Regions from separate parts of the Saccharothrix sp. BKS2 genome, predicted to be linked through region 2. Evidence: riboswitches for the same ligand, from Rfam matches in the RefSeq annotation. Region 2 holds a riboswitch; the other holds the start of a gene.
What was found. A riboswitch is a leader RNA that binds a small molecule or an ion and turns the genes downstream of it on or off. The one in region 2 is predicted to bind cobalamin.

Region 1 (5,684 bases), on a different contig from region 2:
CGACTTCGTCACGATGTTCGAGACCGTGCTCCCGGCGGGACGGCTCGGCGACCCGGACGAGGTCGCGTCGGCGGCCCTGCTCCTGGCCTCGGACACCGCCACGTACGTCAACGGCGCCGAGTGGTTCGTCGACGGCGGGTACACGAGCGTCTGACGAGCGCGACCGGGATTGCCGGCGCGGTGGCGTGCGGTTCGGGGAACAGCCCGGCCGGCGAAATTCGACGTGACAAGGCATTCCTCACCTCTGCCGACCAGGGCCCCGAGTACAACAGCGGTCACCCGGGTGATCGACCGACACCGGGCTTGGGGCGATCAGGTGAGCACACGCGGCCAAGTGGGTGCCGACCCGCTCGCCGCGCTGATGCACTCCCGCACGGCGACGACGGAACCGGTGCTCGACGTTCCGCACCCAACAAGGGAGTTCATCGGTGACCACCCCATCACCCCATCGCCACCGGCGCAGGCTCCTGCCGGCCATCACCGCGGCACTGACGGCCGTGCCGCTGTCGGTGGCCCTCACCGCCGTCCACCCCGTCACCGCGACGGCGGAGCCCGGTGTGCCGCAGGCGCCGGTGGTGGTGTTCGCGGAGGACTTCGAGAACGGTCAGGGCACCACGCCCGCCCTGCTCACCGCCTACACCGGCTTACCCCCGGTCAACCAGACCTACGACGCCGATCCCGCCTGGCTGACCGCCTGCAACGGCTGGCTCGCCTCGCTCCAGCAGGCCACCACGACTCCGCCCGGCAGCAGTTGCGGCAGCGGTGACTGGCAGGGCGGTCCGGACCATGGCCGGAGCCCTGGGGCAGTGGGCGGGCGGTGACCCGGTCGCCAACCACGCCGTCACCGCCTACACCGCGGGCAACCCGGGCGCGGGCAAGGTGCAGTTGCGCACGGAGCAGCCCATCCCGCCGGCGGCGCCCGACCGGTTCCTGACCTTCTCGGTGGACGCGGCCGAGCGGAACTGCTTCGCCAACCACGCGCTGTTCGAGTTCTACCTGGTCGACGGGTCCACCGCCATCCCCACCTCCACCACCCCGATCGAGCCCTGCGCCAACCCCTCGACCGTCATCGGCGGCACCGCCCGGGTCGGCCTCGACGCGCCGGGGTGCGCCTCGGTGCGCTTCACCCCGCCGGTGCTGGTGTTCGACGCCCACGCCCACGGCGGCAGGCTGACCGCACCGCTGGTCGGCGTCGGCCCCCTCGCGCCGTCCGACCTGAGCTGCACCACCCAGCCCGGCCTCGACGTGGACCAGCTGCTCGGCGCGGTCCTGCCGGGGATCGGCTCGCTGGGCGTCGTCGACACCGAGGCGCGCGGCGTGGTCGACGGCGACGGCGAGCGCACCGCCACCGCGCACGCCCGCACCGCCGGCGTCGCCCTGCTGGGCGGCCTGGTCACCGCCGACGAGATCCGCGCCAGGGCCGCCGCCGCCGAGGACGCCACCGGCGCGGTCACCACCGCGGGCGGCGTCGAGCTGGTCAACCTGCGCGTCAACGGCGTGCCCGTGGTCAACCCCGCGGTCGACCTGACCATCACCGTCCCGCTCGTCGCCACGGTCGTGGTCAACGAGCAGCGGTCCCTGGCGGGTGGCGCCGGCGTCGCCGTCAACGCCCCGCGCGTCCGCCTGCTCACCGGCACCGAACTCGTGATCAGCCACGCGAGGGTCACCCTGACCCGTCCCGGCGCCCCCTGCCCGACCAGCTGATGCCACCGGGTGGGGCGGTGGACACCACCGCCCCACCCGGCGACGTCGTTCAGGTCGTGCGCGGTGGGGTGCGCGCGTTCGGCGGTGTCACCACCCTGTCCCGGAGCGAGGCCGGTGGTGGCACGACACCGGGGCCGCCGCCGCTGATCCAGTCGATCACCTCGCGCAGTGCCCGGTCGTCGAGGACCCGCCCCAGCCACAGGGGTTTGGCGCCGGCGGCGCGGGCGGCGGGCGAGGGGTGGACGACCAGCAGGTTGGAGTGCGCGCAGGCGTCGAGGCAGTCGGACAGGCGGACCTCGGCGGTGCCGTCGAGCGCTTCGCGCAGCACGCGCACCTGCCCGTCGTGGTCGACCTGCGGGTGCTTGCGGGTGGTGCCGCAGCAGCACCCCCGGCAGACGGTGACGCGCGGGCGGTCCTCAGGCACGGTCCACCGCCCGCGTGATGGGCAGTGGTGGTGTTGACGACGTCAGGCGCATGGTGGAGCCGCCCTCTCTCGGGGAGATCCGCCCCGGTGGGTGAGGAGGCGACGGCGTGAGTCTCCTGACTCCCGGATCGACGCTCGTCCCGGCCTTCCCACCCCCGCTGGGGACGGTGGCCGCGGCGGGATCTGCTCCCCGGTCACAGTGGCGGGACCGTGCCGGAATGTCACCGGCTTCCTCGTCCGCCGTCGCCTGTGGTCGTCCGGATTGTGGCAACGAACCACCCGCGGTCCACGCCGGGGTGACCGGTCTCACGAAAGGAGGTCCGGACCCGAAGCGCCCGGACCGCGGTCGGTGTGTTCGGCGATCCGTCGACGCGCGGCGACCAGCTCGGCATTCTCGGTGCTGGTGGTGCCGGGTGGTCGACCTGAGTGGATGAGCTCTTGGCGGCGCGGGGCATGGGTGGTCCGGTCGCCGATGTCGAGGTGGCCCGCCTCGTCGGCCTCGGCGCGGTGGCCGTGCGGGAGTTCGAGGGCAGGGTGCGGATGGCGGACCCGGAGGGCGACGAGTTCTGCCTGCTGCGCCGACCTCGTCGCGCAACCCCGAAGGGGTCCCGCCGCGCGGGAGCACGCGGCCGGACCCCTCGACGGACTACCGGGCGTCACCCGGTCACGGCAGGGTCCACTTCTGGTTGGCGACGTTCAGGCAGTCCCAGATGTGCAGCGCGGTGCCGTCGGCGGAGCTGTTGCCCGCCGCGTCGAGGCAGCGGCCCGACTGGGGGTTGCGCAGTCCGCCACCGGACTGCGCGGCCCACTGCTGGGCGCCGGTGCCGTTGCAGGTCCACAGCTGCGTCACCGTGCCGTTGGCCGTGCCGCCGGACCGCACGTCGAGGCACTTGCCGAGCGCGCGGACCGTCCCGTCGGTGGACACCGTCCACTGCTGCGCGGCCGTGTTGTTGCAGGTCCACAGCTGGACCTTCGTCCCGTCGGCCGTGCCCGAGTTGTCGACGTCGACGCACTTGCCGGCGAGGCCGGTGATCTGCCCGGTCCGGGTGCCGCTGCCGGAGAGCTCCTTCACCCGGATGTTGCGGAACGACGCCTCGTCGCCGTCACCGTGGTTCTGGATGCCGATGTGGCCCTGTTGCAGGCTGCGGACCGGGTCGGTGTTGGTGAAGTCGTTGATCTTCACGCCGTTGAGGAACACCTGGAGCCGTTCGCCCTCGACGAGCAGTTCGAACGTGTTCCACTCGCCGACCGGGTTGAGCGCCCCGTCCCGGGCGGCGACGTCGGCCGACTTGAACCCGTACACGGCGCCGGTGGTCCGGTCGGCCGCGTCGGTGGCGTCGATCTGGATCTCGTAGCCGTTGTTGACCGCCGACCACGGGTCGCTGCTCGCCGGGAACCCGATGAACACACCGGTGTTGTCGTCACCGGCCAGCTTCCAGTCGAGCTTCAGCGAGTACGACCGGAACTCCTTGGCCGAGTGCCAGAGCATCCCCAGGCCGCCGTGCGAGGTCAGGGTGCCGTCGGCGAGGGTGAAGCCGCCGGGACCCGCCTGGCTCCAGCCGTTGGTGTTGGAGCCGTTGAACAGCGACGTGTAGCTGTTCTCGGGTCGGCAGTCGGCGTCGGTCGTGCCGGCCGCGTAGCGGATACCGCCGAGCAGGTGCGCGCGGAACGCGGGCTCGGCGAAGCTCTGCTCGGTGTGCCCGCCACCGGTGTACCAGGACCGGCCGCCCTGGTAGGTCTGGCACCAGGCGATCGGGTGGTCGCCCATGTTGCCGCCGGAGTACGTGCCCTCGTCCAGGCGCGCCAGCACGTGCACGTTCGACCTGGGGTTGGCCTGGAAGTTGTACCACTCGTCGGTGCGGACCCAGTCGCCGCCGAGGTGGGACGACGAGGCGTGCGCCCGGTCCTCCACCCGCACCGTCGCCTGCTGGATCGACGGGTGGGAGTGGAAGTACCCGCCCACCAGGCCGCCGTAGAACGGCCACTGGTACTCGGTGTCGGACGCGGCGTGCACGCCGACGTAGCCGCCGCCGGCCCGCACGTAGGACTCGAAGGCGGTCTGCTGGCCGGCGTCGAGGACGTCACCGGTGGTCGACAGGAAGACCACCGCCCGGTACTGGACCAGGTTGGCGCTGGTGAAGACCGCGCCGTTCTCGGTGGCGTCGACCGTGAAGTTGTTGGCCGCGCCCAGGTCGCGGATGGCCTGGATGCCGTTCGGGATGGACGAGTGCCGGAACCCCGCGGTCTTGGAGAAGACCAGCACCTTGTAGGAGGGGTCGGCCGCGGGCGCCGGGACCGGGACCACGGCGAAGATCATCACCGCCGATGCGGCGATCGCCGACAGCGCTGTTCGCAGTCGAGACATCAGTAGCTCCTCGTTGGGTTGCGGGTGGCGATCAGGGCGCGGTCCACTTCTGGTTGGCGGCGCCGAGGCAGTCCCAGATGTGCAGGACCGTTCCGTCGGCGCTGCTGTTGTTCGACGCGTCCAGGCAGCGGCCCGACTGCGGGTTGCGCAGGGTGCCGTCCGAGTGGGCGACCCACTGCTGCGCGCCGGAGTCGTTGCAGGTCCACAGCTGCGTCACCGTGCCGTTGGCCGTGCCGCCGGACCTCACGTCCAGGCACTTGCCCACAGCGCGCAGCGACCCGTCGGCGGACGCGGTCCACTGCTGCGCGCTGCTGTTGTTGCAGGTCCACAGCTGGACCTTCGTGCCGTCGGCGGTGTTCCCGCCGTTGACGTCCACGCACTTGCCGCCGAGGCCCGTGATCGGCCCGGTGCGGGAGCCGGTGGTGAAGGCGAACTCGTCGACGTCGAACAACGCGCCCGCGCCGCCCTTGAACACCAGGTGCAGAGTGGTGGTGCCGCCGGGCCGGTTGGACAGGCCCGCGGTGACGTCGGTGAACGTCTCCCAGCCCCCGGTCACCGGCACGGTCGCCGTGCCGAGCAACGCGCCGGTGGGTGATCCGGCCCGCACCTCGATGGTGCCGCCCGCCCCGGCCGAGGACACCCTCGCGCTGATCGACGTCGCGTCGGACAGCACGTAGGGCTGGAACGCGATCCAGTCGCCGTTGTGGAGGTCGCCGACCGTCTTGCCGCCGTGCGCCGTGGCCTTGTTGTAGACCGCGACGCCGTTGGACGAGCCGTAGTGCTCGGCTTGGCGGGTCTTCGGCTGGGTGACGTGCTGGGCGTGCGTGGTGACGCCGCTGCTGTCGGTGTACTCCGCGTCCCAGACACCGAAGATGTTGGCGTTGGGGTCGTGTTCGCCGTCCTGGGGTGTCTGGACGGTGCCCGAGCACCCGGTCGCCTCGGTCAGCTTGTGGCCGTGCGAGTCGTGACCGAGGATGTAGCTGATCTTGACCTTGGTGCAGTCGACCGCACCGTCCTCGGGGTCGCTGACGGTGATCCGGAACGGCACCGCGGCGCCGAAGTCGAACAGTTGCCCGTTCTGCGGCAGGGTGAGCGTGACGATCGGCGCGGTGTTGCCGACGGTGATCTGCACGCTCGCAGTGGCGGTCCGACCGGTGCTGTCGGTGACGGTCAGGGTGGCGGTGTAGACGC
Region 2 (5,684 bases):
CCGGGCGGGTGTTGTCGCCGATGTAGGCGGCCGGGGTCCTCCCGGTCAGGGCGCGGACCGTGGCGATCATGCCGCCGTGGTACTGGAAGTAGTCGTCCGAGTCGGCGATGTCGTGTTCGCGGGTGTCGATGTTCTTCGCGGCCACGGCGATGCGCTTGTAGGCCGTTTCCATGTCCGTCCGGGCTTCCGCGCCGTCGAGGTCGCGGCCGTAGGCGTAGCCGCCCCAGACCGCGTAGACCTCGGCCAGGTCGGTGTCGTCGCGCCAGTTGCGGCTGTCGATGAGCGGGAGGAGGCCCGCGCCGTAGGCGCCCGGCTTGCTGCCGAAGATGCGCAGGGTGGCGCGGCGGCGGTCGTTGTGCTCGGCCAGGTCCGCCCGCGTGTGGGCGCGGACGTAGTTGTCGGCGGGGGCCTCGTCGAGGTCGGCGACCAGTTGGACCGCGTCGTCGAGCAGGGCGACGACGTGGGGGAACGCGTCGCGGAAGAAGCCGCTGATGCGGACCGTGACGTCGATCCTGGGGCGGCCGAGTTCGGCGAGCGGGATCGGTTCGAGGCCGGTCACGCGGCGGGACTGGTCGTCCCAGGTGGGGCGGACGCCCATCAGGGCCAGCACCTCGGCGATGTCGTCGCCGGCGGTGCGCATGGCGCTGGTGCCCCAGACGGAGAGGCCGACGGAGGGCGGCCACTCCCCCGTGTCCTCGCGGTAGCGGGCGAGCAGGGACTCGGCCATGGCCTGGCCCGTCTCCCAGGCCAGGCGGGACGGGACGGCCTTGGGGTCCACGGAGTAGAAGTTGCGGCCGGTGGGCAGGACGTTGACCAGGCCGCGCAGCGGGGAGCCGGACGGGCCGGCGGGGACGTAGCCGCCGTCCAGGGCGTGCAGGACGTTGGTCAGCTCGTCGGTGGTGCGGGCCAGGCGCGGGACGACCTCGTCGGCCGCGAACTCCAGGATCCTCGCCACGTCCGGGTCCTCGGTGAGGGTGCGGGCGGTGGCGCGGTCCCAGCCGGCGTCCTCCATGGCCTGGACCAGGGCGCGGGCCTGGGCCTCGACCCGGTCGGTGGAGGCGCGGTCGGTGCTGTCCAGGCCCAGGGCCTCGCGCAGGCCCGGCAGGGCGGCGGTCTGCCCGCCCCACATCTGCCGCGCCTGGAGGATCGCCAGGACGAGGTTGACCCGGGCCTCCCCGGTGGGCGCCTGGCCGAGGACGTGGAGGCCGTCGCGGATCTGGACGTCCTTGATCTCGCACAGCCAGCCGTCGACGTGGAGCAGGAGGTCGTCGAACTCGGCGTCGTGCGGGCGGTCCTCCAGGCCGAGGTCGTGGTCCAGCTTGGCGGCCTGGATGAGGGTCCAGATCTGGGCCCGGACGGCGGGGAGCTTGGCCGGGTCCATCGCGGCGATGGCGCCGTGCTCGTCGAGGAGCTGTTCGAGCCTGGCGATGTCGCCGTAGCTGTCGGCTCGGGTCATCGGGGGTACGAGGTGGTCGACCAGGGTGGCGTGGGCGCGGCGCTTGGCCTGGGTGCCCTCCCCCGGGTCGTTGACCAGGAACGGGTAGATGAGCGGGAGGTCGCCCAGGGCCGCGTCGGGGCCGCAGGACGCCGACATGCCGGCGGTCTTGCCGGGGAGCCACTCCAGGTTGCCGTGCTTGCCCACGTGGACCACGGCGTCGGCGCGGAACTCCTCCTCGAGCCAGCGGTAGGCGGCCAGGTAGTGGTGGCTCGGGGGCAGGTCCGGGTCGTGGTAGATGGCGATGGGGTTCTCGCCGAAGCCGCGCGGCGGCTGCACCATGACCACGACGTTGCCGGAGCGCAGGGCGGCCAGGACGATGTCGGAGCCGTCCACGAAGAGGGTGCCCGGGGCCTCGCCCCAGTGGCGCTCCATGCCCTCCCTGAGGTCCTCCGGGAGCGTGTCGTACCAGGACCGGTAGCGGGTCGCGGGCAGGCGCACGGGGTTGCCCCGCAGCTGCTCCTCGGTCAGCCAGTCGGGGTCCTGGCCGCCGGCCGCGATGAGGGCGTGGATCAGGGCGTCGCCGTCCTGGTTCGCCACGCCGGGCAGGTCGTCGCCGATGTCGTAGCCGCGGTCGCGCAGCTCGGCGAGCAGGCGGACCACGCTGGCCGGGGTGTCGAGGCCGACGGCGTTGCCGATGCGGGAGTGCTTGGTCGGGTAGGCCGAGAGCATGACCGCGACGCGGCGCCGGGCCGGCGGGACGTGGCGGAGCCGGCCGTGGCGCACGGCGAGGCCGGCCACCCGGGAGGCGCGCTCGGGGTCGGCCACGTAGACGGTGAGGCCGTCCTCGTCGACCTCCTTGAACGAGAACGGGACGGTGATGATCCGGCCGTCGAACTCGGGGATCGCGACCTGGGTGGCCGTGTCCAGCGGGGACAGGCCGTCGTCGTTCTCGTCCCAGGCCGCGCGGCTGGTGGTCAGGCAGAGGCCCTGGAGGATCGGGACGTCGAGGGCCGCCAGGGCGCCCACGTCCCACGCGTCGTCGTCGCCGCCCGCCGAGGCGGTGGCGGGTTTGGTGCCGCCGGCGGCCAGGACGGTGACCACGAGGGCGTCGGCCTTGCGCAGCTCGGCCAGCAGGCCCTCGTCGGCGGAGCGCAGGGAGGCGCAGAAGAGGGGCAGCGGGGTGCCGCCCTTGGCCTCGATCGCGTCGCACAGGGCGTGCACGAAGGCGGTGTTCCCGGCCACGTGGTGGGCCCGGTAGTACAGGACGGCGACGGTGGGGCCGGTGCCCCGCCGCTCGCGGTCGAGCAACCCCCAGGTGGGGGCCGGTTCCGGGGCGCTGAAGCCGTGGCCGGTGAGCAGGACCGTGTCGGAGAGGAAGTGGTGCAGCTGGGCCAGGTTGGCCGCGCCGCCGTGGGCCAGGTAGGCGTGGGCCTCGGCGCAGACGCCGGCGGGGACGGTCGACAGCTCCATCAGCTCGGCGTCGGGGTGCTGCTCACCGCCCAGCACGACGACGGGGCGCGGACCGGCCAGCAGCGCGTCCAGGCCCTCCTCCCACATGCGGCGGCCGCCCAGGATGCGCACGACGACCAGGTCCACGTCGCGCAGGAGGTCGGGCAGGTCGTCGGGGGCGGTGCGGGCCGGGTTGGCCAGGCGGTAGTCGGCACCGCTCGCGCGGGCGGACAGCAGGTCCGTGTCGGAGGTCGACAGCAGCAGGATCACGTGCGGGCTCCATCCCTCGGGGGTCCTCGCCCCAGGTCGTAGGGTTCGGCGGGCGGAGTTCCTGACTCCCGGGAACCACTCCCGGTCACAGTGGCGGGACCGCGCCGGGTTCGCACCGGCTTCCTCCTGTTGCTTCGCCGTTCGGAAGTCACCCTAGATGGTGGTTAGCATCCAGCCCATGTCCACCGATCGGGATCGCCCGGACGCCTGCCCCGGCGCCGTCGAGGTGCACCGCGCCGCCGACGGCGGGCTGGCGCGCGTGCGGGTGCCGGGCGGCACGCTGAGCGCCCGCCAGGTGGACGTGCTGCGGGGCGCGGCGGCGGAGCTGGGCGACGGCTTCCTGGAGCTGACCTCGCGGGCGAACGTGCAGCTCAGGGGCCTGGCCGACGGGGCCGAGCTGGAGCTCGCGGCCCGGTTGCGCGAGGCCGGGTTGCTGCCCTCGGCGACCCACGAGCGGGTGCGCAACATCGTCGCCGACCCGCTGGCGGACAACCAGGCGCTGGTCGACGAGGTCGACGCGGCGCTGTGCGCGGTCCCGGAGCTGGCGGACCTGCCCGGCCGGTTCCTGGTCACCGTCGGTCACGGGGTCAGCGGGCTGGCGGGTGACATCGGACTGGTCGGTGACGCGTTGTTCCTGGCCGGCGTCGATTCAGGCGTGCGGGTGGACGACCCGGTGGCGGCGGTGGTGACGGCCGCGCGGCTGTTCCGGGAACTGCGCGGCCCGGCCTGGCGGCTGTCCGAAGTGGACGGCGGTGTGGGGAAGATCACCGAGGCGCTGGGCGGCGCGGGCGAGGAGCGGTTGCCCGCCCTGGTGACGCCCGTGGCGCCGGGCCCGGTCGGGTCCGTGGTCGTCGCCGGGGTGCCGCTGGGGCGGTGGGACGCCCGGCTGCTGGCCGGGGTTCCCGTCCGGGTGACGCCGTGGCGGAGCGTGGTCGTGCCGGTGGGCACGGACGTGGGAGGGATGTTCACCTCGGCCGACTCGCCGTGGCACGGGGTGAGCGCGTGCGCCGGGCGGCCGGGGTGCGCGAAGTCGTTGAGCGACGTGCGGGCCGATGTCACCCGGTGGGTCGGCACGCCGCACGCGGGCCGCGCGCACTGGTCGGGCTGCGCCCGGCGGTGCGGGCGACCGGCCGGGGACGTGGTGGAGTTCGTCGCCACCGGCGACGGGTACGAGGAGATCAGGTGACCAGCTACGTCAGGGACGGCGCGGAGATCTACCGCCGGTCGTTCGCCACCATCCGGGCCGAGGCCGACCTCGGGCGGTTCCCCGCGGACGTGGCGCGGGTGGTGGTCCGGATGATCCACGCGTGCGGCATGGTCGACCTCGTCGACGACGTGGACTTCTCGCCGCACGTGGTGCGGGCGGCGCGGGAGGCGCTGCTGGGCGGCGCCCCGGTGCTGTGCGACGCGCGGATGGTGGCCTCGGGCGTGACCCGGCGGCGGCTGCCCGCCGACAACGAGGTGCTGTGCCTGCTGGACGACCCCGGGGTGCCCGAGCTGGCCGCGGGGATCGGCAACACGCGCAGCGCGGCCGCGCTGGAGCTGTGGGGCGACCGGCTGGCCGGCGCGGTGGTGGCGATCGGCAACGCCCCCACGGCCCTGTTCCACCTGCTGGACCTGATCGCCGCGGGCGCGCCGAAACCGGTGGCCGTGCTGGGCGTGCCGGTCGGCTTCATCGGCGCGGCCGAGTCGAAGGACGCCCTGGCGGACAACCGCCTGGGTCTGGAGTACCTGGTCGTGCGCGGGCGGCGGGGCGGCAGCGCCATCACCGCCGCGGCGGTCAACGCGATCGCGAGCGAGGAAGAATGACCGGCAAGCTCTACGGGGTCGGGGTGGGTCCGGGGGACCCGGAGCTGGTGACCGTCAAGGCGGCGCGGCTGATCTCCGAGGCGGACGTGGTGGTGTTCCACAGCGCGCGGCACGGCCGGAGCGTGGCGCGCCGGATCGCCGCGCCGTACCTGCGGCCGGGCCAGGTCGAGGAGCAGCTGGTCTACCCGGTGACGACCGAGGACTCGGACGACTACCAGGGCGAGATGGACGCCTTCTACGAGGAGTGCGCCCGGCGGCTGGCGGTCCACCTGGACGCCGGGCGCGTGGTGGTCGTGCTGGCGGCGGGCGACCCGTTCTTCTACGGCTCCTACATGCACCTGCACAAGCGGCTGGCGCACCGGTACGAGGCCGAGGTGGTGCCCGGGGTGACGTCGGTGAGCGCGGGCGCGGCGGTGCTCGGGCGGCCGCTGGTGGAGCGGGACGAGGTGCTGACCGTGCTGCCGGGCACGCTGCCCGCCGACGCGCTGGTGGAGCACCTGTCGGGTGGCGACCCGGTGGCGGTGGTGAAGCTGGGCCGGACCTTCCCGCAGGTGCGGGCGGCGCTGGAGCGGACCGGCCGGCTGGACGGGGCGTGGTACGTGGAGCGGGCCACCACCGGCGGGCAGCGCACCGCGCCGCTGTCCGAGGTGGACGCCGACAGCGTGCCCTACTTCTCGCTGGCGCTGCTGCCCAGCAAGGGGCAGCGGCGGCGGGAGGC

Region 1: linked by a shared signal. The riboswitch ahead of Q5530_RS13290 (hypothetical protein) and the one ahead of cobN (cobaltochelatase subunit CobN) in region 2 are both predicted to bind cobalamin.

The regions. Positions count from the first base shown of each region.
Region 1 is NZ_JAUQOL010000005.1:494,015-499,698, reverse strand. Features, by position in the region: gene Q5530_RS13305 (SDR family NAD(P)-dependent oxidoreductase) at 1-154, shown strand, start outside; gene Q5530_RS13300 (hypothetical protein) at 429-821, shown strand; gene Q5530_RS13295 (choice-of-anchor P family protein) at 787-1,704, shown strand; gene Q5530_RS13290 (hypothetical protein) at 1,754-2,128, opposite strand; cobalamin riboswitch at 2,238-2,365, opposite strand; partial or broken gene Q5530_RS13285 (VOC family protein) at 2,582-2,692, shown strand; gene Q5530_RS13280 (ThuA domain-containing protein) at 2,793-4,493, opposite strand; gene Q5530_RS13275 (carbohydrate-binding protein) at 4,525-5,684, opposite strand, start outside.
Region 2 is NZ_JAUQOL010000009.1:183,420-189,103, forward strand. Features, by position in the region: gene cobN (cobaltochelatase subunit CobN) at 1-3,157, opposite strand, end outside; cobalamin riboswitch at 3,191-3,328, opposite strand; gene Q5530_RS20755 (hypothetical protein) at 3,336-4,343, shown strand; gene Q5530_RS20760 (precorrin-8X methylmutase) at 4,340-4,966, shown strand; gene cobJ (precorrin-3B C(17)-methyltransferase) at 4,963-5,684, shown strand, end outside.